Regions from separate parts of the Sphingobium tyrosinilyticum genome, predicted to be linked through region 3. Evidence: riboswitches for the same ligand, from Rfam matches in the RefSeq annotation. Region 3 holds a riboswitch; each other region holds the start of a gene.
What was found. A riboswitch is a leader RNA that binds a small molecule or an ion and turns the genes downstream of it on or off. The one in region 3 is predicted to bind cobalamin.
Positions count from the first base shown of each region.

Region 1: another riboswitch for cobalamin. It lies ahead of ACFO3E_RS00230 (TonB-dependent receptor plug domain-containing protein); the one in region 3 lies ahead of ACFO3E_RS11385 (HoxN/HupN/NixA family nickel/cobalt transporter).
Region 2: another riboswitch for cobalamin. It lies ahead of ACFO3E_RS09250 (TonB-dependent receptor); the one in region 3 lies ahead of ACFO3E_RS11385 (HoxN/HupN/NixA family nickel/cobalt transporter).

Region 1 covers NZ_JBHSFZ010000001.1:30,758-40,322, forward strand. The annotation lists gene rsmI (16S rRNA (cytidine(1402)-2'-O)-methyltransferase) at 1-82, opposite strand, end outside; gene ACFO3E_RS00210 (penicillin-binding protein activator) at 94-1,293, shown strand; gene ACFO3E_RS00215 (ABC transporter ATP-binding protein) at 1,389-2,168, opposite strand; gene ACFO3E_RS00220 (FecCD family ABC transporter permease) at 2,162-3,157, opposite strand; gene ACFO3E_RS00225 (ABC transporter substrate-binding protein) at 3,217-4,026, shown strand; gene ACFO3E_RS00230 (TonB-dependent receptor plug domain-containing protein) at 4,063-5,901, opposite strand; cobalamin riboswitch at 6,075-6,314, opposite strand; gene mobA (molybdenum cofactor guanylyltransferase) at 6,380-6,916, shown strand; gene cobA (uroporphyrinogen-III C-methyltransferase) at 6,999-7,781, opposite strand; gene ACFO3E_RS00245 (nitrate reductase) at 7,768-9,565, opposite strand, start outside.
Region 2 covers NZ_JBHSFZ010000015.1:100,838-110,402, forward strand. The annotation lists gene chrA (chromate efflux transporter) at 1-665, shown strand, start outside; gene ACFO3E_RS09235 (malate synthase G) at 795-2,897, opposite strand; gene ACFO3E_RS09240 (LysR family transcriptional regulator) at 3,003-3,908, shown strand; gene ACFO3E_RS09245 (hypothetical protein) at 4,026-4,205, shown strand; cobalamin riboswitch at 4,484-4,729, shown strand; gene ACFO3E_RS09250 (TonB-dependent receptor) at 4,911-6,932, shown strand; gene ACFO3E_RS09255 (hypothetical protein) at 7,166-7,408, shown strand; gene ACFO3E_RS09260 (acetyl-CoA C-acyltransferase) at 7,565-8,746, shown strand; gene ACFO3E_RS09265 (cytochrome c oxidase assembly protein) at 8,816-9,562, shown strand; gene ACFO3E_RS09270 (c-type cytochrome) at 9,535-9,565, opposite strand, start outside.
Region 3 covers NZ_JBHSFZ010000025.1:48,025-57,589, reverse strand. The annotation lists gene ACFO3E_RS11400 (alpha-glucosidase) at 1-1,171, shown strand, start outside; gene fdhD (formate dehydrogenase accessory sulfurtransferase FdhD) at 1,158-1,961, opposite strand; gene ACFO3E_RS11390 (porin) at 2,120-3,520, opposite strand; cobalamin riboswitch at 3,734-3,976, shown strand; gene ACFO3E_RS11385 (HoxN/HupN/NixA family nickel/cobalt transporter) at 4,153-5,193, shown strand; gene cobW (cobalamin biosynthesis protein CobW) at 5,199-6,239, shown strand; gene cobN (cobaltochelatase subunit CobN) at 6,239-9,565, shown strand, end outside.

The DNA of each region.
Region 1 (9,565 bases), on a different contig from region 3:
GAGGGCTAAGGTCTCCAAGGTTGCCGATCGGCCCCGCAACGATGTAAAGCCCGGGTTCCAGCCCAGAAGATTGAGTTTCCATAAGGACGCCAGATGACAGAGACGGATGCCCTCCGGCAAGCGGACATGTTCGCGGCCCTGAAACGCGGTGCACGCATTTTGTTCGCGGCGACCGCGTTGCTGGCCGCAGCCTGTCAAACGGTCGTGCCGCGCGGCCCCAGACCGGCACCCGGCGAACCTGTGCCCAGCAGCCCCGACGTAACCCAAGGGCTGCCCACCGACTCGATGCGGCATCGCGTCGCGCTGCTGGTGCCGCTAAGCGGGCCCAATGCAGGCGTCGGCCAATCGATCGCAAATGCGACGACGCTGGCGCTGCTGGACACCAGGGCGGACCGGGTGCGCATCACCACCTATGACACAGGGCTCGGCGCGGCGGCTGCGGTCAACAAGGCGCTGGCCGAGGGCAATCGTTTGATCCTGGGTCCACTTCTGGCGGAGGATGCGCGGATCATCGGCCCTATCGCATCGCGCGCGAATGTGCCGGTGATCAGCTTTTCCAATGATGTGAGCGTCGCCGGGAACGGCGTTTATATCATGGGCTACAATCCCAACCAGTCGATCGAGCGGGTCGTGGAGTTCGCGCGGGGAAAGGGTCTGTCGAAATTCGGCGCCCTGGTGCCCAAGGGCGTCTATGGCGAGCGGTCCGGCACGGCGCTGCTGCGCGCGGTGGAGCAGACGGGCGGCACGGTGGTGTCGATGCAGACCTTCGACAGGTCGGCGGCGTCGATAACGGCGGCGGTGAAGAAGCTGCAGGCATCGTCCAGCTATGACGCGCTACTGATCGCGGATAGCGGCCGCGTAGCGTTGCAGATCGCGCCGATCGTGCGGAAAAATGGCGGTGCGGGTGCGCGGCTGTTGGGAACAGAACTATGGAATACCGACAATAGCCTCGCGGCGAGCCCGGTGCTGCGCGGCGCGTGGTTCGCCAGCGTGTCGGACGGGCTCTATGGCCAACTCGCGGGCAAATATCGCGCGCGCTACGGCAGCTCGCCTTTCCGACTGTCGGCGCTTGGCTATGACGCGGTGCTGCTGACAGTGCGAATCGCACGCGATTGGAAGCCTGGCACGACGTTCCCGGCGGCGAGGCTGCGCGATCCGGGCGGCTTCTCGGGGATCGACGGCGCGTTCCGGTTCGGGCGCAGTGGCGTGGCCGAACGGGCGCTGGAGGTGTCGGAGGTTGGCGCTGGGACCTATACGGTCGTGGCGGCGGCGCCCAAGGCATTTAGCGAGTAGGAACTCTTTCTCCGCTCGGACGGAGCCTGTCGAGGCCCCCCTTTCTTTTGGGAAAAGTGGCGCACTTCGACAGGCTCAGGACGAACGAGATAGTGCTAGTCCTTGATCCGTCCCGTCGGCAGGATCAGGGGCCAGTCGCGATCCGGTTCGATGCAAGCGGAAATGCCATAAACCTCGGCGAGGCTTTGCTCGGTCAACACCTCCAGCGGCGCGCCATCGGCCACGAGCTTGCCCTTGTCCATCAGCAGCAGGCGGTCGCAATACCGTGCGGCCATCCCGAGATCATGGAGCACCGTGACGACCAGGGATCCCGCGCTTGCTTCAGCCTTCAACAGGTCCATGACATCGATCTGATGCCCCGGATCGAGCGCGGCGAGCGGTTCATCGGCGATCAGGCCGGGCGCACCGACCGCGAGCGCGCGGGCAAGGAGGACGCGAGCGCGTTCGCCGCCTGACAATTCGGTGGCCACACGGCCTTTCAAATGAAGGACGTCGGCGCGGGCGAGAGCGGCATCGACCAACGCTTCGTCGTGGGGAGACAGGCGGGAGAGCGGCCCGAGATGAGGCATGCGGCCTAGCGCGACCAGCCTTTCCACCAGCAACGGCCAGTGCAGCGTCTGTCCCTGCGGCAGATAGGCAATGCGGCGGGCGATCTCCTGGCGCGAGAGGCGCGCCGCGGGGCTGCCATCAATCTCGATTTCGCCGCCGACGAGCTTCGTCAGGCCGAGCAGGGCGCGAATCAGCGTCGATTTGCCCGCGCCATTGGGACCGATGATGCCGACCAGCTGGCCGGGCTCCAGCGCAAGGGTGACGCCATCGACTGCCGGATGGCGGCCGAGGCGGACGGAAATATCCTGCGCACGGATCGTCACCATAGCCGCCGTTCCCGCATCAGATGGACAAGGAAGACCGGGACGCCCAGCAGCGCGGTGAGGACCCCGAGCTTGAGTTCGCTGCTGGTCGGGATCAGGCGCACGCCGATGTCGGCCAGCGTCAGCAGCGCCGCCCCGCCCAGCAGCGACGGAAGCAGGACGGCGGAGGGCGAGCGGTCGGTTAGCGGGCGGACGAGATGCGGGACGATGAGGCCGACAAAGCCGATCGCGCCCGACACGGCGACCGCGCCGCCGACGCCGATCGCAACGCCCAGCATGATGCGCAGGCGCGCCTTGCCTAGGTCCGCGCCAAGGGCCTGCGCCCCCTCCTCCCCCAGTGTCAGCGCGTCAAGGGTGCGACCATCGGCGATGAGCAGCGCCGCGCCGATGAGGACACAGGGAAGCGCAATCCAGACATGGGCGTAGCTGCGATTTTCCAGGCTGCCCATCAGCCAGCTCATGATCTCCATCGCCGCGAAAGGATTGGGCGAGAGATTGAGCGACAGGCTGATCCCCGCCCCCGTCAATGTCGCGACGGCGATGCCCGCGAGGATGAGCGTCAGGGGGCTTTCCGAAGGACCCGCGAGCAGGAACAGTGCGGTGATCGCAATGAGGCTGGTGGTGATGGCGAGCAGCGGGAGAATGGCGGGATGCAGTTGCGCGAGGCCGAAATAGAGGGCACAGACGGCCCCCAAGGCTGCGGCGTTGGATGCGCCCAGCACCGATGGCTCCGCGAGCGGGTTGCGCAGATAGCCCTGGAGCGATGCGCCAGCGAGCCCGAGCATGGCGCCAACGATCAGGCCGAGCAGCATGCGGGGCAGGCGCAGGTCGATGAGGATAGCGCGGGCGATCTCGTCGCCCCCTCCACCAAGGACGGCCAGGATGCGCGGGAGCGACAGCGGGACAGCGCCCAGCGTGAGCGAGCCGAGCGCGGCCACAAGCGTGAGCGCGATGAGCGCGGGCATCAGCAGCGGATGACGCCGGGCGGTCATGGCTTGCGTCCTTGCAGGTGCTTGGTAGAGCTTCGCGACACCGTGGGGGACGCGACAGGATGCGAGGCAGGACTATCATCGCGGCGCTCTGTGTGCTGGGGCTGACGGGTGCGGCCGCCCCTGCTCCCAAGCGGATCGTGTCGCTCAACACCTGCGCGGATCAATATGTGCTGGCGCTTGCCGATCCCCGGCAGATCGTCGCCCTCAGCCCCTATGGCCATGATCCGGAACTGTCGGCAGCGGTGGCGAAGGCGCGCCGGTTTCGCACGCTCCGCCGCCCCGCCGAGGAGGTGCTGGCGATGCGGCCCGATCTTTTGATCGGCCTTCCCGATGGTGCGGGAAGCGTGGTCGGCGCCCCGCCGGGCCAGTGGCGAACGCTGGGGCTGGCCAGTGCGGACAGTCTGGTCACGATCCGGGCCCAAATTCGTGAGGTCGCCGCGGCGGTCGGACATCGCGAGCGCGGGGAGGCGCTGATCCGGCGCATGGATCGCGATCTTGCCCCGCTGCCTCAGGCTGGACGCGGCGGGGTCGCAGCCTATTATCAGCGGCGCGGCTATATGACCGGGACGGGTACGCTGGTCGATGAACTGATCCGGCGCGCGGGGCTCGTCAATCTGGCGGGGAAGCTGGGCAAAGCCTCGCTTGCCCAGGTACCGCTGGAGGAGATGATCGCGGCAAGGCCCGATTGGCTGATCGTCGAGAGCGGCAGCGAGAATGTCGTCGATCAGGGAACGGAGATGCTGCACCATCCGGCGCTGCGTTCCATCCCCCGCATCCGCGTTCCGCAGGCGTGGACGGTGTGCGGCGGCCCCGCCTATGTGGAGGCCGCGCGCAGTATCGTGGCGCAGGTCACCGTTGCGCAGAATTGAGGGGCTGAGGCTCACGCCAGCCCCTCTCGCCAGGCTTTAGAAGCGGACACGCACGCCGCCAAAGGCCGAGCGGCCATAGGTGTTGTAACCATAGACCGTCGAGTATTCTTCATCGGCGAGATTGTCGATGCGGCCGTAAATCTCGAGATGTTCGTTGATCGGGAAGGATGTACGGACGCCCAGCAGAGCATAGCCGTCAAGTCGCTGCGTATTGGCAGCGTCGTTGAAGCTGTCGCCCACCATGGTCAGCGTAGCGCCCATCGACAGGCCGAAGGACCAGACATAGTCGGCCGAGACGCTCACCGCATTCTTGGCACGGCGGGGCAACAGCTTGCCTTCGTTGATGCCGCCTTCCGACCGGTCGATCGCGTCGATATAGCTGTAGGCAGCCGTGACGGTGAGCGCATCGACGGGCTTCAGCGTGACGGCGGCCTCAACACCCTTGGCCCGGGTCCGGGTCAGGTTGATATATTGACCGAAGGGCAGGATGAAGCCGTCGAAATAGAGCTGGTCGCGTGTGTCGCGGCGGAAGGCGGTGACGGAGATCATCGCGCGGCCGCCCACGACGCTATGATCGAAACCGATGTCGTAGCTCTTCGACTTTTCGGGCCGAAGGGCGGGATTGCCGTTGAAGCCATCATAAAGTTGATAGAGCGATGGCGCCTTGAAGCCTTCGCCATAGCTGGCGCGGATGTTGGTGCGGCCAGCATTGGGCGTGTAATTGGCGTTGGCGCCGAGCGTGGTCGCACCGCCGAACTGGCTGTGATCGTCGTGGCGCACGCCGCCGGTGAGCGAGAGGCCGGTGAAGGGCTTCACGACGGCGAGGGCATAGACGCTGTCGATATTCGCCTTGGCGCCGCCGCTGCCGAAGCCGTAGAAATCATAATCCGGCCGCTCATGCTCATAGCCGAAGACCAGCTTGGCCTGATCAATGGGCTGATAGACGCCCTCATATTCGAAGCGAAGGTTGGTGCCCGAATAGCCATAATCCCCGAAGGGCGAGAAATAGTCGCGATCGTTACGAAGCCAGGTGACGGCGCCCCGCTGGGTCAGCTTGCCGTCGAACAGGGCGAGGTTGATGCCCGCATAGCCGACATATTGGTTCAGCTTGCTGCTGTCCGTCGACTCCATCGGCGCGCCGAAGAAGATGTCGGTGTCGAGATCGGCGTGGATATAATAGCCGCGCAAATCGAGGCTGAGATTGTTGGTGAAGGCGAGCTTCAGCTTGGCGTGGGTGGCGATATTCTCATAGCCGTCCTTTTCCGTGCCGCCCTGGGCGGCGGAAATGCCGTCAGTGCGAAAATAAGCGACGCCCACGCCGCCCGACGCGATGCCGCTGCTGCCGGACACATCGGCTTTGGCGTTCAGCGTGTCGGCATAGCCATAGTCGATCGAGGCGCTGCCGCCGAAGCCTTCGGCAGGCTCGCCGGTCATGATGTTGACGACACCGCCAATCGCCTGGCTGCCATAGACGACCGAGTTGGAGCCGCGCAGTATCTCGACTCGGCGGATGTTGCCGGTCAGGAGATTGCCGAAGTCATAGAGATCGCCGATGCCGCTGGGGTCGTTGACCTTGACGCCGTCGAGCAGCACCAGCGTTTGCGTCGTTTCCGCGCCGCGGATCGAGATACCCGTAACCCCGCCCACCACATCAGCACGGTTGAACCGTACGCCCGGCGTCGTGATCAGCAGGTCGGCGATGCTGACCGACTGGCGCGTTTCGATGGTCTGTGCGTCGATTACGGTGACGGCCTGGCCGACTTCATCGCGAGGCTGCTCGATGCCGAGCGCGGTGACGATGATCTCGTCATTATCCCCTGCGAGCGCGGGGGTGGCGGCGAGAAGCGCCAGCAGTGAAATTCCGGTCTTGAACATGTTCGTCTTCCCTGAGCGTCAGGCGACTCTTGGGCGAGGGTCTCCGCGCAAACGGCCGGACACGCGGTAAGGACAGACGCCAGCGCCCCGCCCCGCGCACCGATGCGGCCCCCGCCGCTTCGCGTCGCTCAGACGGAAAACACCGTGCCCGGACCTATCCCTGGATCCTGGACAAGAGCGACCATGCGCTGGCAGGTCTCCTGGCTCGCGGGTCAAGGCAGCGATGCACGGCCTTCCCGGGCCGTCTGGCCCAGTGGCTGGCCCCCATCGCCTCCCCTTTGAAGACGGCGGGTTCCACAGTGCATCGCGCTCGCCGCTTACAGTTGCAGGGACAGCCGCGGAATTGGATAGCCACGCTATCCGCACCGCATTCCCTTTCAAGCCCAATGGGCACCGGCGCGATCTTCTTATGTCAGCGGTTGCCCGCTCACGCGCCGCGCCATAGGGGAAAGCAGAGGTTCTGCCAAGGAGTGGATCGATGCGATTGCTGGGCGCGGTGCTAGCCGGTGGGCGATCCAGCCGGTTCGGGAGCGACAAGGCGCTGGCCGTGATGCCGGACGGGCGCATCCTGCTGGAGCATGCGATGGCGGCGATTGCGCCGCATGTGGAGGCGGTGGTGGTTTGCGGCCGGGCGATGGAGGGGGTGACGGGCCTACCCGATCGGCCTGCCCCAGACATGGGGCCGCTGGGCGGGCTGAACGCGGCGCTGCATCATGCGGCAGGCCAGGGCTTTGACGGGGTGCTAACGATCGGGTGCGACATGCCGGTCTATCCGGCCGCGCTGGCGGAGGCGCTGACCGCAGATGGCGCGGCGGTGCTGAAGGGGCAGCAACTTGCCGGGTTCTGGCCCGCTTCGCTGGCGGGAGAGCTGGACGCGCACCTGGCCGAAGAGAATAACCGCTCCATCTATGGCTGGCTGGAGCGGATCGGCGCGCAGATCGTGGACCGGGCGGATATCGTGCTGCCCAATATCAACCGGCCGGAAGATCTTGATGGTTTGCGCTATCAGGACTGAGCCTGTCGATGCCCCTTACCTTCCTTCCAACTAAGGCAGGGGCATCGACAAGCTCAAGGCGAAGGTGCGGAGGGCTGAGCCTTCAAGCCTGAAGAGCGACGCTTGCGGCGACCTCACCAGGCATGGCCGTGCCCGCCACCGCTTCGCCAATCAGAAGCAGGGTCGGATCTTCATCGCTGATCGTGGCGACCAGGAAGGCAAGCGCGGACAGCTTGCCGCGGATCAGCCGTTCGCTGGGGAGCGAGACATTGACCGCCACCATCACGGGCGTTTCCGGATCACGCCCAGCGGCGATCAGCTGGCGGCTGATCTCTCCGGCAGCGGCGCGACCCATATAGATGCCGAGCGTGCCGCCGGGTCGGGCCAGCGTTTCCCAGTCGAGCTTGAGCGGTTCGCCGGCCTTCAGATGCGCCGTCACCAGGGTCAGGCCCCGCGCCACGCCGCGTAGGGTGAGCGAGGCATGGCCACTCGCCGCCGCCGCGCTGGCCGTGGTGATGCCGGGGCAGATGCGGAAGGAAATGCCGTCTGCGGCCAGATGCTCCATTTCTTCCGCCGAACGACCGAAGACGGAAGGATCACCGCCCTTGAGGCGCACGACGCGCTTCCCGGCCTTGGCAGCGGCGAGGAGCAGGTCGTTGATGCTTTCCTGCGCCTTGCTGTGTCGGCCCGAACGCTTGCCGACACTCACCCGTTCGACCCCCTCGGGGATGAGGTCGAGTACGCCGGGCCCCACCAGCGCGTCATAGAAGACGATCTCCGCTGCCGCGATCAGCTTTTCGGCCTTCCGGGTGAGCAGGTCCGGGTCGCCCGGACCTGCGCCCACCAGCCAGACCTGTCCGGGGGCGATAAGCTCATTCTGCTGCATGGAGTGTCTCCTGCGGAATTTGGGTCAGGATGTTGGCGAGCGCGGGGCGGCATGATCCACAATTGGTGCCCGCGCCGATCGCCTTGCCGATGGCGGGCACATCGACGAGATTCTGCTCGCGTATGGCGGCCATGATCTGATTGAGGCCGATGTCGAAACAGACGCAGATGGTCGGCCCCTTGTCCGGCTGGTTGCCCGGCCCCCGCGCGGCTAGGACGGAGGCGCCCACCTCTTCGACCTGGAGCTGGCCGATCAGCCAGTCGCGCGACGGGAGCAGGCCGGTCTTAGTGACGATCAGGATGCCCGCGAGCTTCCCTTCCGCGATGATCGCGACGCGGCGGGTGCCGCGCGTCTGGTCGATGGCTTCGACCCGATCACCCTTCGGCAGGCAGGCTTCGAGCCGCACCGCATCCCCATTGCCCGCGACCTCGTAAAGCGCACCGCCCGTCACGGTGATGCGGGTCGCCCAGAGGCAGGGGACCTTGGCGGGCTGCTCACCGCGCAGGATCAGGAAGCCCTTCCATTCGGTCGAGACTTTCTCAAGCGCCGCCGGGGTCGCCTTGAAGCCGGGCTGGCCCGAATGCGGATCCACCAGGGGACGGGGCAGCAGGCCAGTGCGGCCGCCGGTCGAAATCTGGTCGGTCCAGTGGATCGGCGTGAATATCTCGCCGACGCGCTGACCTTCACTGACGCTGGCGCGAAAGAGGCTGTTCCCCTGCGCGGTAGAGACGCGGGCGAGATCACCATCGGCGATGCCCAGCGCCTGCGCGTCCTGCGGATGGACTTCGACCAGCGGTTCCTCGCGGTGACGGGCGAGCTTGGGCGCAAGGCCGGTACGCGTCATGGTGTGCCACTGATCGCGATAGCGCCCCGTGTTAAGCGTCAGCGGCCATGCTTTTAGCGGCTCCTGCAACTCCAACTGCTTGGTAAGAACCAGCCGCGCCTTGCCCTCCGGGGTCGAGAAGCGGCCATCGGCGAAGGGCTTGTCGCCGCCCCAGCGGAAGGGCTCCATCGTCTCATAGGCGTCGTTACCGATGGTGGCGTGGCTGCGCAGGTTGAGCACGCGCTGGCCGTCATTCTGATAGGCGGTCAGGCGCGCATGTTCGCGCCAGATGTCGGCGGGCCGATCATAGGCGAAGGCGTTGCGCCAGCCCATGCGGCGCGCGACTTCGGTCACGATCCACCAGTCGGGCTTGGCCTCGCCGGGCAGCGCCAGGAAGGGACGCTGGCGGCTGATGGTGCGGTCCGAATTGGTAACGGTGCCGTCCTTCTCGCCCCAACCGGCGGCGGGCAGGCGAACGTCGGCATAAGCGCTGGTGTCGGTGTCGGCGATGATGTCCGAGACGACGACGAAGGGGCAGGCTTCCAGCGCCTCACGCACGCGGTTGGCGTCGGGCAGCGAGACGGCGGGATTGGTCGCCATGACCCATAGCGCCTTCACCCGGCCTTCGTTGATCGCGCGGAAGAGATCTACGGCTTTCAAGCCCGGCTTGGTCGCCATCTTCGGCGCAGCCCAGAAGCGGCCCACTCGCTCCACATTTTCAGGCGCAAAGTCCATGTGGCTGGCGAGCGTCGAGGCAAGCCCACCGACTTCGCGGCCGCCCATCGCGTTGGGCTGGCCGGTGATCGAGAAGGGCGCGGCGCCCGGCTTGCCGATGCGGCCGGTGGCGAGGTGGACGTTGACGATCGCGTTGACCTGATCGGTGCCGCGGATCGACTGGTTGATGCCCTGGCTGAACATCGTGACGGTGCGCGGGGTCGCGGCGAACAGCCTGAAGAACTGC
Region 2 (9,565 bases), on a different contig from region 3:
TGGCGCCTGTCCTGGCCCTCTTCCTCGCGCTCGGCCCCGACGATGTATTCGCCCGCATCGCCAGCTTCTTCAGCCAGATGGCGGTCGTTACTTTCGGCGGGGCCTATGCCGTCCTCGCTTATGTCGCGCAGGAGGCGGTCGGCACTTTCGGCTGGCTCCGTCCGGGCGAGATGCTCGACGGCCTCGGCATGGCTGAAACCACGCCGGGCCCGTTGATCATGGTAACGCAGTTCGTCGGTTTCCTCGCTGCCTTCCGCGACGCCGGGACGCTCCCGCCACTGCTCGCCGCGACGATCGGCGCGATCCTCACCACCTGGGTGACCTTCGTCCCCTGTTTCCTGTGGATCTTCGCGGGAGCGCCCTTCATCGAACGCCTGCGCGGCAACCGCGCCCTCTCCTCAGCGCTTACCGCCATCACCGCAGCGGTGGTGGGCGTGATCCTGAACCTCGCCCTCTGGTTCGCGATCCACACGCTCTTCGGGAAGGTTCAGGCCGTAGCGACGCCGACCGGATCGCTCGACGTCCCGGTCCTCGCCTCGATCAATCTCCCGGCCCTGATCCTCTCCACCGCAGCGCTCATCGCCGTCCTGCGCTTCAAGGCCGGGGTCCTCCCCGTCCTCCTCTGCTCCGCCGCAGCAGGCGCCGCTTTTATCCTGCTGACCTAGCGCACGATGATGTTGGAACGCACCGTCTGCGTCCGCTCGCTACCAACATAGTCGCGAAGCGGAGAGCGCGACGTTAACGTTTTTCCGATTTGGACCGAAACGAACGGATCAACCCCCAATCATGTTACTCTAGGCTAGCGCTTTCACCCGAGCCCTGAACGCATGTAGCAAGGGCTCGGTATAGCCGTTAGGCTGCACCACGCCCTCAAACACCAGCGCCCGCGCCGCCTGGAAAGCCAGGCTCTCCTCCTCCCGCCCCCTCATCGGCTGGTAAAGCGGATCGCCCTTATTCTGCGCATCCACCTTCGCCGCCATCCGCTTGAGCGCTGCATCGACCTCGTCGGCGGAACACACCCCATGCAGTAGCCAATTGGCGATATGCTGCGAAGAAATCCGCAACGTCGCCCGGTCCTCCATCAGCCCGATGTCATGAATGTCCGGTACCTTGGAGCAACCGACGCCCTGATCCACCCAGCGCACGACATAACCCAATATCCCCTGCGCATTATTGTCCAGCTCGTCGCGAATATCCTCCGCCGACCAGTTCACCCCAGCCGCCAGCGGGATCGTCAGCAGCGCGTCCAGACCCGCGACCGGCTCCGCCTTCCGCTCCTCCTGGCGCGCAAACACGTCGACGGCATGATAGTGCGTCGCGTGCAAGGTCGCGGCCGTCGGGGAAGGCACCCAGGCCGTATTCGCCCCCGTCATCACATGCCCGATCTTCTGCTCCAGCATGTCCGCCATCCGGTCCGGCGCGGCCCACATGCCCTTGCCGATCTGCGCCTTGCCGGACAGTCCGCAGGCAAGCCCGATCTGCACGTTGCGATCCTCATAGGCTTTGATCCAGGCGGCATCCTTCATCTCGCCCTTGCGGACCATCGGCCCCGCGCGCATCGACGTATGGATCTCGTCGCCTGTGCGATCCAGGAAGCCGGTATTGATGAAGACGATCCGGTCCCGCACCGCATGGATGCAGGCGGCGAGGTTCGCCGAAGTCCGCCGCTCCTCATCCATCACGCCGACCTTCAACTGATGCCGCTCCAGCCCCAGCAGATCCTCGATCGCGTCGAACAGATCGTTGGTGAAGGCGACCTCCTCCGGGCCATGCATCTTGGGCTTGACGATATAGATGCTGCCCGCCCGGCTGTTGACGAAGCGCCCCTCCCGCCGAAGGTCGTGCAAGGCGATCAGGCTGGTGACAATCCCGTCGAGAATCCCCTCCGGCGCCTCCGCCCCGTCGCTCATCCGGACGGCAGGCGTCGTCATCAAATGCCCGACATTGCGCACGAACAGCAGCGACCGCCCCGGCAGGGTAAAGCTGCTCCCATCGGGCGCGACATAGCTGCGGTCGCCGTTCAACCGCCGCGTCATCATCGCGCCATTCTTCTCGAAACTATCCTCCAGATCGCCCTTCATCAGGCCCAGCCAGTTGGCATAAGCCGCAACCTTATCGGCGGCATCCACCGCCGCGACCGAGTCCTCCAGGTCGCAAATGGTCGATAATGCGGACTCCAGCACGACATCCGCCAAATGCGCCGGATCATCCCGCCCCACGGCATGCCCAGCATCGATCACCAGCTCGATATGAAGCCCATTATTGCGCAGCAGGAAATTATCCCCCGCCCGTCCCACCAATTGCGAAGCATTCCGCAACACCGGCGCTTCCCCTCGCCAGTCCGCCCAGCTCCCATCGGCCAGCGGGACGGCCCGGTCCAGAAACTCCTTGGCCCAGCCAATCACCTGCGCCCCGCGCGCCGCATCATAGCCCTTCCCCGCCGGAACGCTCCCAATCGCATCGGTCCCATAGAGCGCATCATAGAGGCTCCCCCACCGCGCATTAGCCGCGTTCAGCAGGAAGCGCGCATTGAGGATCGGCACGACCAGCTGCGGCCCCGCCAGCCTCGCCAGCTCGTCATCCACCCGCGTCGATCCGATGGCAAAGGGAGCAGGCTCCGGCGCCAGATAGCCAATCTCGGTCAGGAAAGCCCGGTAAGCCGTCCCATCCACCGCTTGCCCCGCGTGAGCCTCATGCCACTTATCGATCTGATCCTGCATCGCGTCCCGCTTCGCCAGCAGCGCGGCATTACGCGGGCCAAAGCGCTCGAAAATGCCGGCCACCCCGCGCCAGAAATCATCCGCCTCGATCCCGGTGCCGGGCAACACCTTCTCATCGATGAAGCCCGCCAGCTCGGCGGCGACCTTCAGGCCAGATTTCTCGATCAGGTCGGGCATGCATCCACTCCGCGCGAAAATAACTGCGGCCAAGCATAGACCCGCCCGCCATCCTCGCACTAGACAAGAAAAAGTTGAAAGATATTTTCCGCATTGGAAAAGATCATGATGGACCCGGACTATCTCCTCTTCACCCGCGCCGTCGACGCCGGCAGCCTCTCGGGCGCCGGACGGATGCTCAACATTTCCCCAGCGATGATGTCGAAGCGCATCTCTCGCTTAGAAGCCCGCCTCGGCGTGCGCCTCATCCACCGTACCACCCGCCGCCTCGCGCTGACGGAGGAAGGCGCCAGCCTTCATCGCGACATCACCGCCATCCTGGAAGCGATCCAGCAGGCGGAGGACCGCGCCACCAACCGCCACCGCGCGATTTCCGGCGCGCTGCGGGTCTCCGCCCCCACCTCCTTCGGCCGCCTCCACATCGCCCCGCATGTCCAGCGCTTCCTGCAGAGCCATCCCAAAGTCGATCTGGAGCTCAATCTTTCCGACGCCTATGAGGACCTGCTCTCGCAGCGGGTCGATCTCGCCATCCGCATCACCAGCGACGTTCCCGCGCATCTGGAGGGCCATTATCTCGCCGCCAACCAACGCATCCTCTGCGCCAGCCCCGCCTATCTCTCGGAACATGGCGCGCCGCAAAAGATCGCCGACCTTTCCCGCCACCGCCTGCTCGCCGCGGAAGGACAACTGCCCTGGCGGCTCGACAACGGCCGCATGCGCCGGCAGATCGACGGCCGTAGTCATGTGCGCACCAACAGCAGCGAGATCGTCCGCGAACTCGCCGTGACCGGTGCCGGCATTGCACTCCGCTCGCTCTGGGACGTTGGCCCGCTTCTCGCCGAGGGGAAGCTCGTCCGCCTGCTCGATGGCTGGGAAGGCCCCTCTGACCTCGCCGTCTATGCCGTCCATCCCCGCGCGGCGGGCCGTCCCCCCGCGGTCGATGCCTTCATCGCCTTTCTCCGCCAAACCTTCCGCAATGCCCCCTGGAAAGTGCCGGCATCCAAGCACTGAGACGGCCAAAATAGCTTCAAAAGTTGATGCTTTTTCAACTCTAATCTGTTTTATTGCCGCCGCGACCGGCCCAGTGATATAGGGACGGCCATAAGAAATCAGAGAGAGGATTGGGCCATGCGCCCCCACGACGCATCACATTTTTCCGCCTGCGCGGCACTGGAAGCGCGGCAGGCCAGAGAAGCCCGGCAGCGCGGAGCAGACCAGGCGACCATCGCACTGCATAACGAACGCGCCGTCCGCTACCAGGCCATGGCCTTGCGCCTCAAGCGCAACTCCGGCAACGCGCTGAACTGAGCAACGACAGCCATTCCCCCTCCCCCCTTCAGGCAGAGAGCCGGGGCGAAAGAAGCGCTCCGACCGACAACTCCTCCGTCATCCCGGCCTTGAGCCTGCATCCCGCTTCCTCTGATCGGCAAAGTTAAGCGAGACCCCGGACCAAGTCCGGGGTGACCAGAACTGGCGACCGTCATTGGTCCTCAACAGCCCTTCCAAGTCCCCCTCCACTTCTCCCCACCCAACCACCCCCTTGCCTCTCCCCCGCACCCTCGCTATCGCCACCCCGTCCGGTTCACCCGGACAAAGATCGCGCCGGTGCCTCGAAAGAGGCTTAAAAGGGAACACGGTAAGGGGGGCATCCGCCTCCCGAAGCCGAGGCTGTCCCTGCAACTGTAAGCGGCGAGCGCGATGCACATCGCCCCACCTCACAAGCAGGAGGGTGCAAGTCACTGGGCGGACGCTAAGTCATGCGAGCTCCGGGAAGGCCGTGCATCAAGCGACGACCCGCGAGCCAGGAGACCTGCCGGCGTATGGTCGCTCTTGCCTTGGCCCAGGGGATGGCCGCGGCACGGTGATTTCCGTCTGAGCGACGAACGAGCGGTGGAGGCCGCTTCGGTGACGTTGGCGGCCGCCTTGGGGGCGTCCGGCTGCCTGCGTGCGCCGGCCGTTCGCTAGGGCGGCAGGTCTCTTACCGGATGTCGCCAGACGCCCGGAGTGAACGACATGAAATCTCACAGCTATTTGGCCTGGGTCGCCTGCGCCCTCACCGCCAGCCTTTCCGCTTCTCCCGCCACTGCCGCCGATGATGCGGCAGCCGCCGAAGCGGCCGCCACCATCATCGTTTTCGGCCGGGGAGAGGACAAGATCGGCACCGCCCATGCGGCGAGCGAAGGCAGCGTCGGCGGCGCGGACCTGCTTGTCCGCCCGCTGCTGCGCGTCGCCGAACTACTCGAAGCCGTGCCCGGCATGGTCGCCGCCCAACATTCGGGCAGCGGCAAGGCCAATCAATATTTCCTGCGTGGCTTCAACCTCGACCATGGGTCGGACTTCACCACTTACATTGACGGCGTGCAGATGAACTTCCGCACCCACGGGCATGGCCATGGCTATCTCGACCTCAACGGCCTCATCCCGGAAATCGTCGCGCGGGAGGATTTTCGCAAAGGTCCCTATCGCGCCGATGGCGGCGACTTCGCGCTGGCGGGCGCAGCCTATATGACCACGATCGACGGCTATGACCGGCCCTGGATATCGGCGGAGGGCGGCTCCTATGGCTGGCGCAGGCTGGCGGCAGGCGGCACGGTCAAGGCCGGTGGAGGCGATCTCACGATCGTCGCCCAGGCCAAGGCTTATGATGGTCCCTGGGAAGAGCCGGAACATCTGCGCCATTATGCGGGCTTCGCCAAATATGCGATCCCGGCCGGGGCCGGAAAGCTCGAAGCCTCGCTCCACGCCTATCGCGCGACCTGGCGTCCTACCGAGCAGATTCCCGAACGGATCATCGGCACGCTCCAATGTCCGGACGTCTTCTGCTCGCCAGACCCTTCCGCGCGCGGCGAAACGACGCGCATCATCGGCAATCTCGCCGCCGTCCAGCCGACATGGCGCGCCAATCTCTACGCTCAATTTTATGACTGGACGATGTTCTCCAACCCCACCTACGCCGACCCGGACGGGACCAGCGCGCAGATCGAGCAATTCGATCGCCGGTGGGTTCTGGGCCTTACCGGCGAAAAGCGCTGGGACGTCAATCCCGCGGTACAACTGAAGATCGGCACCGAAAATCGCTATGACGCGATCGGCAATGTCGGGGTCGACCGCACCGCCGATCGGGTCTTCCTCTCCTCGCTCGGGCGCTATCGGGTGAACGAAGCCTCCGCCGCCCTCTATGGTGAGGCAACCCTTACCCCGCTGCCGGGCCTGCGCCTGACCGGCGGCCTGCGGGGCGACTATTATCATTATTCGGTCACGGCAAAGGACGCCGCCGCCGCCGCGCTCGGGGAAGGCAGCGGGTCGGACACCCTCGTTTCACCCAAGGCCGCGATCGCTTATCAACTCAGTCCCCGCATCGAAGTGTACGCCAATTGGGGCCGGGGCTTCCATTCCAACGACGCGCGCGGCGCAGTGAACGTCACCACGCCGGTTCCCCTGCTCGTCCGCGGCACCGGCAAGGAATTGGGCGCGCGCCTGCAACTGCCCGGCTTCTCTTTCACCGCCACCTATTGGTGGCTGAATGTGGGCAGCGAGTTGCGCTTTGTAGGCGATTCCAATGCGGTTGAGCCTAGCGGGGCCAGCAGCCGCCATGGCTATGAGCTTGTCGCCTTCTGGCGGCCCTTCCCCTGGCTCGCTTTCGACGGCAATTACACCGCCAGCCATTCGCGCTTCGACAATGGCGACCATATCCCCAACGCGTTCAAAAACGCCGCCTCCGCAGGAGCCGCACTGGTCCTCGATCCCTGGGAAGCCAGCATCCGCGTCCGCCACCTCGGCCCATCGCCACTGATCGAGGACAATAGCGTGCGCGATCCCGGTAGCAGCATCGTCAACGCCCGCGCCGCATGGAAGGGCAAAAACATCCAAATTTATGGAGAGCTGCTCAACATCCTCGCCAGCCGGGACAAGGACATCGCCTATTTTTATGAATCCTATGTTCCTTCTTTTGACTCTGGCGGGCCGGTCGAGGGACGCCTGAGCCGCGTGGTGGAACCGCGCACGCTCCGTGTAGGGGCAAAGTTTAGCTTCTAATGAGGATTGGGAAGGCCACGGCAGAAACTGCTCGCTACGGCCTTTCTTTCAATTACTTACTAAAAGAACGGCCTTGTTCTTAAAGTAAAGGAGCCGGTCAGTAAGGATATATATCGCACTTTACTTAGGTTAAGCCGTTGAAAAATGTGGAGACCTGTTGACGCAGTGCGCGACCTATGCAACTTTCCGCTACGGCAAGCTGAACAAAGAATCGGCTGCTGGAGAGGATGCCCATGAAACATGCACCAGTGCGGGGTGCCGTCTTCCACGCAATCCTGCGGGACTGCCTGGAAGCGCAGCGCGCTCCTAAAGAAACCGAAATACAACTGATCGCTTGTAAGATCTGGCAAGACAGTTTCGCCGCCATCTCAAATAAAGACTGGCATGACCTCGTACCCGGTAGCGAGGAATATGAATATACCCTCAATGCGGCCCGGATGGCTTTCGGCATCCACGCGGCCAACACCGCTGCCTGAAATCTATACTATAGACTAAAATTACCCGTGCCCCCCCGGAAGTGCTCGGGCAGGCCCGCCATGTCCTCCCTTCATGGCCTTCCTGCCCGAGCGCGTTTTCCTCTTCATTATTTTGTCCCAGCTCTCATATTAGGGTCTTGCGGGACGGGATGAACGATGCAGGATCCAGTTGTCATTGTGGGCTACGCCAGAACCCCGATGGGCGGGTTCCAGGGCGTCCTTTCTCCCCTTAAGGCAACGGAACTCGGCGCTGCGGCCGTCAAGGCCGCAGTCGAGCGTTCAGCCGTCTCCCCCAAGGCCATCGACCGCATCTATATGGGCTGCGTCCTGGCCGCCGGACTGGGGCAGGCTCCCGCCCGCCAAGCCGCACTGGGCGCCGGCCTCCCCCGCTCCGTCGAGGCGACAACCGTCAATAAGATGTGCGGCTCGGGCATGCAGGCCGCGATCATGGCGCAGGAAGCGCTGCTGGCTGGAAGCGCCGACATCATCGTCGCGGGCGGCATGGAAAGCATGACCAACGCGCCCTACGCTCTACCCAAGCATCGCTCCGGCGCCCGCATCGGCCATGACCGCATTATCGACACGATGATGATGGACGGGCTGGAGGATGCCTATGAACCGGGCAAGGCGATGGGCGTCTTTGCCGAAGACGCCGTCCGCGACTATCAGTTCACCCGCCAAGAGCAGGACGCCTATGCCGTCCGCTCGCTCGAACGGGCGCAGGCCGCCATCGCCAGCGGCGCGTTCGAGCGCGAGATCACCCCGCTGTCCGTCCCGGGCCGCTCCGGCGAAACGCTGGTCGAGAGTGACGAGCAGCCCGGCAAAGCGCGCCCGGAAAAGATCCCCACGCTAAAGCCCGCCTTCGTCAAGGACGGGACGATCACCGCCGCAAATTCCTCATCCATCTCCGACGGCGCGGCAGCGCTGGTGATGACCCGGCGCAGCGTCGCAGATCGCCTCGGCTTGCCCGTCATCGCCACCGTCGTAGCGAGCGCCGCCCACGCCCATGAACCCTCGCGCTTCACCACCGCGCCCGTTCCCGCCATCACCAAGCTGCTGGACCGCGCGGGCTGGTCGGTGGCCGACGTCGATCTCTTCGAAGTCAACGAAGCCTTCGCCGTCGTGGCGATGATCGCCGCTAAGGAACTGGGCATTCCCGCTGACAAGCTCAACGTCAACGGAGGTGCGACCGCGCTCGGACACCCGATCGGCGCGAGCGGCGCACGCATTCTCACCACCTTGATCGCCGCGCTGGAAAATCGCGGCCTTAAGCGCGGCATCGCCAGCCTGTGCATCGGCGGCGGTGAAGCAACCGCCATGGCTGTCGAACTCGCTTGACCGGTTGACGGGGGGAACGATCCCCGTCTTCATGACTTGGACAGGGGGAAGAGAGGATGAGGTTCCCCCTTGCATCATAGCCCGGTTCCCTATTGCGGCGGCGCGCCTCTTCCCGATGAGTTCTGGACGCGGTGGAACTGGGACCCGCTCCTCCTTCTTTCCCTTGCCATCTGGCTGCTCATCGCCCTGCGGCTTGCGCCCCCCCGCCGAAATGCCGCGTTTGGTCTCATCGGCCTTTGGGCGCTCCTCTATGTATCCCCCTTTTGCGCCTTGGGCTCGGCCCTTTTTTCAGCCCGCGCTCTCCACCACCTCGCCCTCATCCTGATCGCCGCACCTCTGCTCGCCCGCGCATCAGGAGCCTTGAACATCAGAGGATCGCTGCCCGCCTGGACGATCCTCCAGGCGCTCATCCTCTGGTTCTGGCACGCCCCGGCCGCCTATGACTGGGCCCTGTCCTCCTCGCTTGTCTTTTGGACGATGCAACTGACCATCCTCGTTTCCGCCGCCGGCTTCTGGCATGTGCTCGCGCGTTCGGCGATGCCTGCTAAGATCATCGCGCTCTTCGCGACCATGATGCAAATGAGCCTGCTCGGCGCGCTGATCGCTTTTTCTGGGACAGCGCTTTACCGGCCGCACTGGCTGACCACCCAAGCCTGGGACCTCAGCCCATTGGCCGATCAGCAGATGGCAGGCATCCTCATGTGGATTCCGGGCGGCACGCTCTACCTCGCGGCAGCCCTCTTTTACGCTTGGCACATACTGGCCGAGCCGGATGAACAGCCCCTGACCTATGTCGGTCTGGGCGACAGGGTATAGAGA
Region 3 (9,565 bases):
CAACTGGCAGTCGGTGTTCGGTGGCCCGGCCTGGACCTGGGACGCGCGCCGAGGGCAATATTATATGCACCAGTTTCTTAGCAGCCAGCCGCAACTGAATGTCCATAATCCCAAGGTGCAGGATGCGCTGCTGGACGCCATGCGTTTTTGGCTGGAGCGGGGCGTGGACGGCTTCCGGCTCGACGCGCTCAATCATGCGATGCACGACCCTATGCTGCGCGACAATCCGCCTGCACCGGACGATGGCAAGCCGCGCACCCGGCCGTTCGACTATCAGATTCGCCGCTACAGCCAATCGCATCCCGATATGTTGGGCTTTGTCGAGCGCATCCGGGCGCTCACCGACCGTTATGGGGCGATTTTCACCATGGCCGAAGTCGGCGGCAACCGCGCCGAGGAAGAGATGAAAGCTTATACGGCCGGAGAAAAGCGGCTGAACAGCGCCTATGGATTTGATTTCCTTTATGCTGCGGCGCTGACCCCAGCGCTGGTCGCCGAAACCGTCGCGCGCTGGCCTGATAAGCCGGGCATGGGATGGCCGAGTTGGGCGTTCGAAAATCATGATGCGCCACGCGCCCTGTCGCGTTGGTGCGCGATGGAGGACCGGTCGGCGTTCGCGCGGCAGAAGATGGCGCTTCTGGTCGCGCTGCGCGGCAATGCGATCCTCTATCAGGGGGAGGAACTGGGGATCACGCAGGTCGATATCCCCTTCGAGCGGCTGCAGGACCCGGAGGCTATCGCCAATTGGCCGTTGACCCTTTCACGCGACGGGGCGCGCACGCCGTTGCCGTGGGAAGCGAGCGCAAGCGAAGCGGGGTTCAGCACGGCGACACCCTGGTTGCCGCTGGGGGAAGAGAATCTGGCGCGTGCCGTGGATGCGCAAGAGGAAGATCCGGACTCGCTGCTGAACTTCACCCGCGTGATGCTGGCGCTGCGCAAGGAAAATGGAGCGTTGCGCCATGGCGGCATGGAATTGCTGCTCGCGGATGAGAACAGGCTTGTGTTTCGCCGGGATGCGGATGGGAACGCGCTGCTATGCGTGTTCAACCTGTCGGCGGAGGCGGCAGTCTGGCCAAATGAGTTTGCGCCGAAGGGCGAGATCGTAGCGGCGGTGAATGGCGCGGCGATCGGGACCTTGCCCGCTTACGGGGCGCTGATCATTCGAGAGTGACGGTCGCCAGCATCGCGTCGGACCGCGCCAGCACCACCAGCGGCAGGCCCGCGCTTTGCGCGCGATCGGCGGCAAGGCGGGTCGGGGCCGAAATGGTGACGAGCAACGGGCAGTTGGCCAGCACTGCCTTTTCCACCAGTTCATAGGAGCAGCGCGAGGACAGCAGCGCAAAGCCGCCGTCCCAGGAGAGGTCCTGCCGCCGCATCGCCCCGATCAGCTTGTCAAAGGCGTTGTGGCGGCCGACATCTTCAAAGGCCGCGCGGATCACGCCATCGGCATCGACCAGCGCCGCGCCGTGGGTGGCGCCGGTGCGCGCGTTGAGCGGTTGATGTTCGTGCAACTGCTCCAGCGCCCGGAAAATCGCATCGCGGCTTGCTTTCGAGCGGCAGGTGACAAACGGAAGCGGGCGGATCGCCTGCTCCAGATTTTCAACGCCGCATAAGCCACAGGAGGAATCCGACACGCGATGGCGGACCCGGCCGAGCAGACCCTCGACACGATCGGGCGGGAGGGTGGCGCGGGCGATGACGCCATCCGCAGTGGTGTGGATATCGACGGCCAACGGGGCGTCTTCGGCGCTCACCAGACGTTCGGCGAGGGCAAATCCTTGCACCAGTTCGGCTATGTCGGCGGGGGTGGCCATCAGAACGGCATAGCCGACGCCGTTAAACTCTATGGCTACCGGCGCTTCCTCGGCAAGCTCGCGCGCGACCGTGGCGGCGGCGCCATCGCGGCTGAACTGAGTGAAGGAGAATGAAGGTTCGCCCGTCAGGGATGAGGCGGCGGACATGGCGGGCTTTCCCTCGATCATGGAGATGATCTAAGGTGACGGAGCGAAGGGCGCAATGCTCCGCCCGTGTTCACCCATCCCGTTCGTGTCGAGCCCTTTATGCGGCACCTGTTTCTCGACTTCTCTCGCAACGAACGGGGAATGTTTAATCTTGTGGTTCAATAATTCCATTGCACCTGCGTACGGATGAGATCGCCTTCCGCGCGTCCGACGCGGCGTTCATCCGCTTCGGCCCGCTTCATCCGGGCGTAGGCCAGCGTGAATTCCAGCGCCTTCCACGGCTGCCATTCGATGCCGAGTTCGAATTCGTCGGTCTCCAGGCGCGGGGCATTGGTCGATGCCTTCCAACCGCCGCGATAATGTTGCCAGCGGGCGTAGGGGATCAGCGTACCGATCGAGTCCGTGGGCAGGCGGTACATCGCCTGGACATAGCCGCCGCGCAGCTTCTTCGTTTCGATCGATTGGCTGACGCGGTCAAATTCCGGCCCCTTGCCCCAATTCCATTCGGCCTGAATGCCGAAGGGCTGCGGATAGAGCATGGCGTGGATGCCGACCCGGTCATCGTCATAGGCGATTGCACTGACCGATCCGCTGCGCAGCTCAGGCTGAACATCGTTCATCATTGCCGATCCGCCGATTTCGAACACTTGGCCCGCGAAGGTCTCGCCAAGACCGTCCAGTTCGAAGGGCCAAGTGGCGAAGGCGACCTTCATCAGCCCCCTATTCTGTTCCGTTCGGTTGGTGCCCTGACCATTGAACACGCCCACGCCAAAAGCGCCATAATTACCGAACAGCTTTTGCCCGTCATGCCCCAGCCGATCCCAGATTTTCTGGACAGAAGGCGGCGTATAATAGCCGACGATGCCAAGGTCGCGCTCACTGGGAACTGCGCTGTTGATCGCGTCGCTGCGGTCGAGCGTCAGCCGGTTGGAAGACGACTGCATATTCTCCCAGCCATAGGGCACCTTTGACTGCCCGAACCGGACGCGAAAGGTCTTTGCCTTGTCGAGGAAGACATCGGCATAGGCATCGCGCAATTGAACGAAGCCTTCGCGGCGTTCGCTGCCCGCCTGGTTGTTCACAGCCGTGGCAAAATCTGACTGCAGATAGAGCGAAACGCGGTCGGAAATGTCGCCCTGAAGCACCAGGCGCGCGCGGCGCAGCGAAAAGCTGCCGCGATCCGAAATCGAACTGTCATGAACGGACCGCAGGCGAGACTGCCCGGCCGGGGCCGTGTCGTCGCCCGACAAAAAGGCATTGTACCGCATCTGGGTGTAACCGCGCAGCGACAGCCGATCATACCATGCCTTGGATTTCGGCGAGGGCGCAGAAGCGGCCGTAGCAGCCGGCTGCGCAGGCGCGGCGGCCAGGGCAGGCGCGGGAGCCGCGGGCGTGGCGGAGGTGGGAGCGGCGGCGACAGGCCCGACGCCTTTGCTGGCGGTCAGCGCGTTGGTGAGGGCCTGTACCTGCGCCTTGAGTTCGTCGATCTGGCGCTGCAATGCCTCATTGCTCTGCGCCTGCGCCACCTCCGGCGTCAAGGCAAGCAAGCTCACCATCATTGCCGCGCCACCCGCCTTTAGACCTTTCACCGCCCTGTCTCCTCCTGTCTGAGTGCAGCGGCGGCTATGTCATTTATATGACTCTTGAATGACAGCGATGTTTCTTTTTGGTGACAGGCTGCATTCTCTCGGCATGGGAGCGCCCGGCCCCTTCCCAGTTTTCATGCGAATTGCGCGTCATGGGCTTCCCATCCTCACGCGTAGCCTCTATGCACGGCGACTGATCGCGCCGGTGCCTCAATAGAGGCTTAAAAGGGAATGCGGTGCGGACGTCCCAAGCGTCCCAATCCGCGGCTGTCCCTGCAACTGTAAGCGGTGAGCGAGACATATATCGACCTTCCGTGACAATCGGGGGGCAGCCACTGGGCCGGACGCTAAATCCTGCGAGGCCCGGGAAGGCCATGTGTCGAGCGATGACCCGCAAGCCAGGAGACCTGCCAGCGTCTGGTCGCTCTTGCTTTGGTCCAGGGGATGGCCGGGGCACGGTTTTCCGTCTGAGCGACGCGTGCGGCGGGGTCCGCACCGGCATGCGTGCCGGACGCCAACAGGTGTCCGTCCGGCGCATCATGCCGGCCGCGTTAGCGGAGGAGCCCGTCCAGTTTCGCTGACGCCGGACGGGAGACGGGTCTCCGATGGAAACAGATGTTCCGGCACTTCGACGCCGCGCCACCGGCATGTTCGCAGCGCTGATAGGCGTGAACCTCGCCCTGTGGCTGTGGGCGCTGCTGATCTTTGCGGGCGAGACGATGATGCTGGGCACTGCCCTGCTCGCCTGGAGCCTGGGGCTGCGGCATGCGGTCGATGCCGATCATATCGCAGCGATCGACAATGTGACGCGCAAGCTGATGCAGGAAGGGCAGCGGCCGCTGACCGTCGGCCTCTGGTTCGCGATCGGCCATAGCGGCATCGTGCTGATCGCCGCCGTGGTGATCGCGCTGGCGGCGAGTGCGCTGAGCCGGGTCGAGCAAGTGGGCGAAATCGGCGGGACGATCGCGACGGTGGTTTCGGCCACCTTCCTGTTCGCGATCGCGGCGATGAACCTGATGATCCTGCGGTCGGTGCTGAAGACCTTCAATCATGTTCGCTGCGGCGGTGCTTATATCGATGAGGATATGGACATATTGCTGGGAAACCGCGGTTTCCTGGCGCGTATCTTCCGGCCCCTGTTCCGCCTTGTCACGCGCAGCTGGCACATGGCGCCGCTGGGCTTTCTGTTCGGCCTCGGCTTCGACACAGCGACCGAGGTCGCCATTCTGGGCTTGTCGGCGGGACAGGCGGCAAACGGCCTTTCGATCGCGACGGTCCTCATCTTCCCCCTGCTCTTCGCGGCGGGCATGGCGCTGATCGACACGGCGGACGGCGCGCTGATGATGGGCGCCTATCAATGGGCTTTCGTGAAGCCGATCCGCAAGCTCTACTATAATATCACCATCACGCTGGTGTCGGCTCTGGTCGCCATCGTCATCGGCGGGATCGAGGCGGCAGCGCTGCTAGGCGACAAGCTGGGCCTCAGCGGCGGCATCTGGTCGATCGCCGCCAATCTGGGCGAGCATTTCAACAGCCTCGGCTTCTTCATCATCGGCCTGTTCGCCGCCTGCTGGCTGGTGAGCTGGGCCATCTATCGCTGGAAGCGCTTCGACGAGATCGAAGTGCTTCTCCCCAACCAAGGATAATGAGCATGAGCAAGGTTCCCGCCACCGTCATCACAGGCTTTCTCGGCGCTGGAAAGACGACGCTGATCCGTCACCTCATCGAAAATGCGGGGGGCTGCCGCCTCGCCCTTATCATCAACGAGTTCGGCGATGTGGGCGTCGATGGATCGTTGGTGAAAGGCTGCGGCGACGAAGCCTGCCCGGACGAGGACATCATCGAACTGGCCAACGGCTGCATCTGCTGCACTGTCGCTGATGATTTCCTGCCGACCATGCAGCGGCTGCTCGACCGAGATGTGCCGCCCGACCATATCATCATCGAAACATCCGGCCTTGCGCTGCCCAAGCCGCTGGTGAAGGCGTTCCAATGGCCCGATATCCGCACCCGCGCGACCGTCGATGGCGTGATCGCGCTGATCGATGCGGACGCGCTGGCGGCGGGCCGTTTCGCGCATGATGAAGCTGCGCTGGCCGCAGCGCGCGCTGCCGACCCGACGCTGGACCATGACAGCCCGATCGAGGAGCTGTTCGAGGATCAGCTGGCCTGCGCGGACCTCGTCCTGCTCAACAAAACCGATCTGGTGGAGCCTGGCAGGCTTGCCGAACTGGAGCGGGACCTTGCCGGCGAAATTCGCCCCGGCGTGCGGATCGTCCGCACCGCGCGGGGGGAGATCGACCCGGCAGTCCTGCTGGGCCTTAGGGCGGGCGTGGAGGAGCAGATCGACGCGCGCCCTTCCCATCATGATGATGAGGAGGATCATGACCATGAGGATTTCGACAGTTTCGTGGTGGAACTGAGCGAGCAGGGCAATCCTGCCCCGTTGCTGGTGGCGCTGGAACAGGCCATCGCGGCGCATGACATATTGCGGGTCAAGGGGTTCATCGCCATCGCGGGACGCCCTGCCCGGCTGGTCATCCAGGCCGTCGGACCGCGCATCCAGCATCATTATGACCGGCAGTGGCAGGCGGATGAACGGCGCGGTTCGCGGCTGGTGGTCATCGGTCAGGCTGGCCTCGACCGCGCAGCCATCGAACAGACGCTCTCGCTGAAGATGGCCGCCGCCTGATGCACCTGCTCACCGCCACGCCCGGCACGGTTTCCAACGGAGACGAAGCGATCGACCTTGGCCAGTCGCCGGGGGACATCGTGCTGCTGACCGTGGCGGACAGCGACCTTGCCTGCTTCGCGAGCGCGGCAGCGCCCTTGGGCGAGGACGCGCCCAGCGTGCGGCTCGCCAACCTGCTTCAGCTCAAGCATCCCTATTCGGTCGATCTCTATGTCGAGAAGGTGATCGCTCACGCCAAATTTGTCTGCGTCGTGCTGCTCGGGGGTAAGAGCTATTGGCCCTATGGCATTGATGAAATTGCCAATGTCGCGCGGGAAAAGGGCATCGCCTTCGCTGCCATCGCAGATGGACAGGAGGATGATCCGGACCTGCGCGCCGCCTCTACCCTGCCGCCGGAAACCTGTGACCGGCTGCGCGATTATCTGCGGCAAGGCGGCGTGGCCAATGCGACCGCCTTCCTGAAGACCGCCGCCCGGCTGGCGGGGATGGACGCAGGGGAAGCCGACGCTCCAGTGCCGGTGGCTGATGCGGGGCTTTATCTACCCGGCATCGAGCGGCCCGCGCTGGATCAGGTGAAAGGCCGCTGGCGGGACGGCCAGCCCACCGTCCTGTTCCTTTTCTATCGGGCCCTGCTGATCGCCGGGACGCTGGACGCGGTGGACGCCATGGTTCAGGGGCTGGAGCTGGCGGGCCTCAACGTGCTGCCGGTCCATGTCCGTGCGCTGCGCGAACCCTTCGCCCGCGACTTTCTGCGGAGCCTGATGGACGGGACGCGGCCGGACGTCATCCTGAATGCGACCGCCTTTGCCGCTTCGGCGCCCGGCGAACCCCGAACGCCGTCAATATTGGAGCAGGCAGACTGCCCGGTTCTGCAGACGATCTTCGCCAGCGCCGAGCAAAGCGCCTGGGAAGCCAGCGTGCGGGGATTGGGGGCGCGCGATCTGGCCATGCACATCGCATTGCCGGAAGTGGACGGCCGCCTCTTCACCCGCGCCGTCGCCTTCAAGGCGGCCGCACGGTTCGATGAGCGGACGCAGTGCAGCATCGTCGTGCCGAAGGTGCTGCAGGATCGCATAAGCTTCGTCTCTGAACTCGCTGCGAATTGGGCGAAACTTGGCCGAACGCCCGCGGCGGAGCGTCGGGTGGCGATGGTCCTTGCCAACTATCCGAACAAGGATGGGCGCATCGGCAACGGCGTCGGGCTCGACACGCCGGCCAGCGCGGCGGCCATCCTTCACGCGCTGTCAGAGGCAGGCTATGCAACAGGGGACGCGCCAACCGGTGGCGCGGCCTTGATGCAGCTGATGACGGGCGGGGTGACCAACGCTCCCGCATCGCTGAAACGATCGAAACCCTCGCCCTCTCTTTCGCTGACCGACTATGAGGCCGCCTTCCGTTCCCTTCCCGAAGCGGCCCGCGAGGCGATCACGACGCGCTGGGGGGGTGCTGAAGCCGATACGTTCTTCCGAGAGAACGCCTTCCACTTACCCGTGCATCGTTTCGGCAATGTGGCGATCGCGGTTCAGCCCGCGCGCGGCTATAATATCGACCCCAAGAGCAGCTACCACGACCCCGCGCTGCCGCCGCCGCATGGCTATCTCGCCTTCCACATCTGGCTGAACCGCGAATTTGGCGCCCATGCGGTCGTCCATGTCGGCAAGCACGGCAATCTGGAATGGCTGCCCGGCAAGGCCATTGCGCTGTCGGAAAGCTGCTTCCCTGAAATCTGCGCCGGGCCGGTGCCGCAAATCTACCCCTTCATCGTCAATGATCCGGGCGAAGGCACGCAGGCAAAGCGCCGCATCGGGGCCTGCATCATCGACCATCTGACGCCGCCGCTGACCCGCGCGGAGACCTATGGGCCACTCAAGGAACTGGAGGCGCTAGTCGATGAATATTATCTCGCCGCCGGGATGGACCCGCGCCGGTTGGAGACGCTGCGCAAGGACATATTGGCCCTTGCCGCCAGTCAGGGGCTCGACAAGGATGCCGGGGCGCAAGGTAGCGGAGATGATGCCTTAGCTGCGATCGACAACTATCTGTGTGAATTGAAGGAAATGCAGATCAGGGATGGTCTGCATGTCTTTACCCGGTCGCCGGAGGGATCGCTGCGCCGGGACCTGCTGCTGGCGCTGGCCCGTTGCCCCAGGGGGATGGAACATGACGGCCATCAGTCGCTGTTACGGGCGCTGGCGGATGATTTTGGGCTAGGGTTCGATCCGCTCGACTGTAGCATGGGTGCGCCGTGGACGGGGCCAAGACCGGAGTTGCTCGGGGCGCTTTCAGCGGAACTGTGGCGAACCACTGGCGACATGGTAGAGCGGCTCGAACTCCATGCCATCGATCTGCTGGATCGTGGAGCGCCCGCGCCTGGACCCAAAAGCGCGGCTGTCCTGGGCACCATAACGCACGACCTTGCGCCCCGCGTCGATGCCTGCGGAGAGGCGGAGAAGGCGGCTTTGCTCAAGGCCCTTGATGGGCGCTTCGTTCCGCCCGGCCCGTCCGGTGCGCCGACACGCGGCCGCCCCGAAGTGCTGCCCACCGGGCGCAATTTCTATTCGGTCGATACCCGGGCGATCCCAACCGTCGCCGCCTGGAATCTGGGCCAGCGATCGGCTGAGCTGATCGTGCAGGATTATCTGCAGCGCGAGGGCGACTATCCCCGCGCGATCGCGCTGTCCGCCTGGGGCACGGCCAACATGCGCACCGGCGGCGACGACATTGCGCAGGCATTGGCGCTGATGGGCGTGCGGCCGCGCTGGGATTGGGCGTCGGGCCGTGTCACCGGCTTTGAGGTCATGAAGATCGCCGAGTTGAACCGGCCGCGCGTCGATGTAACCTTGCGGGTGTCGGGCTTCTTCCGCGACGCCTATCCCGAGCAGATTGACCTGATCGACAGCGCGGCGCGCGCCGTGATGGCGCTGGACGAACCGGACGAGGATAATCCCGCCGCCGCCCGGCACCGAGCGGAAAGCGCTGCCCTTGCGGCTCAGGGCCTGCCGGAGAAGGAGGCTGCCCGCCGTGCCGGGGCCCGCGTCTTCGGATCAAAGCCGGGCGCTTATGGCGCGGGGCTGCAGGCGATGATCGACGAACGGCTGTGGCACGATCGGGCTGATCTTGCGAACATCTATCTGGATTGGGGCAGCTATGCCTATGGCGGCGGCGTCGAGGGCGATGCGGAGCGCAACCTGTTTGCGCAGCGTCTGACCCAGGCCGACGCGCTGATCCAGAACCAGGACAATCGCGAGCATGACCTGCTCGACAGCGACGATTATTATCAGTTCGAGGGGGGCATCGCCGCCGCCGTCGAGCACCTGTCCGGCAAG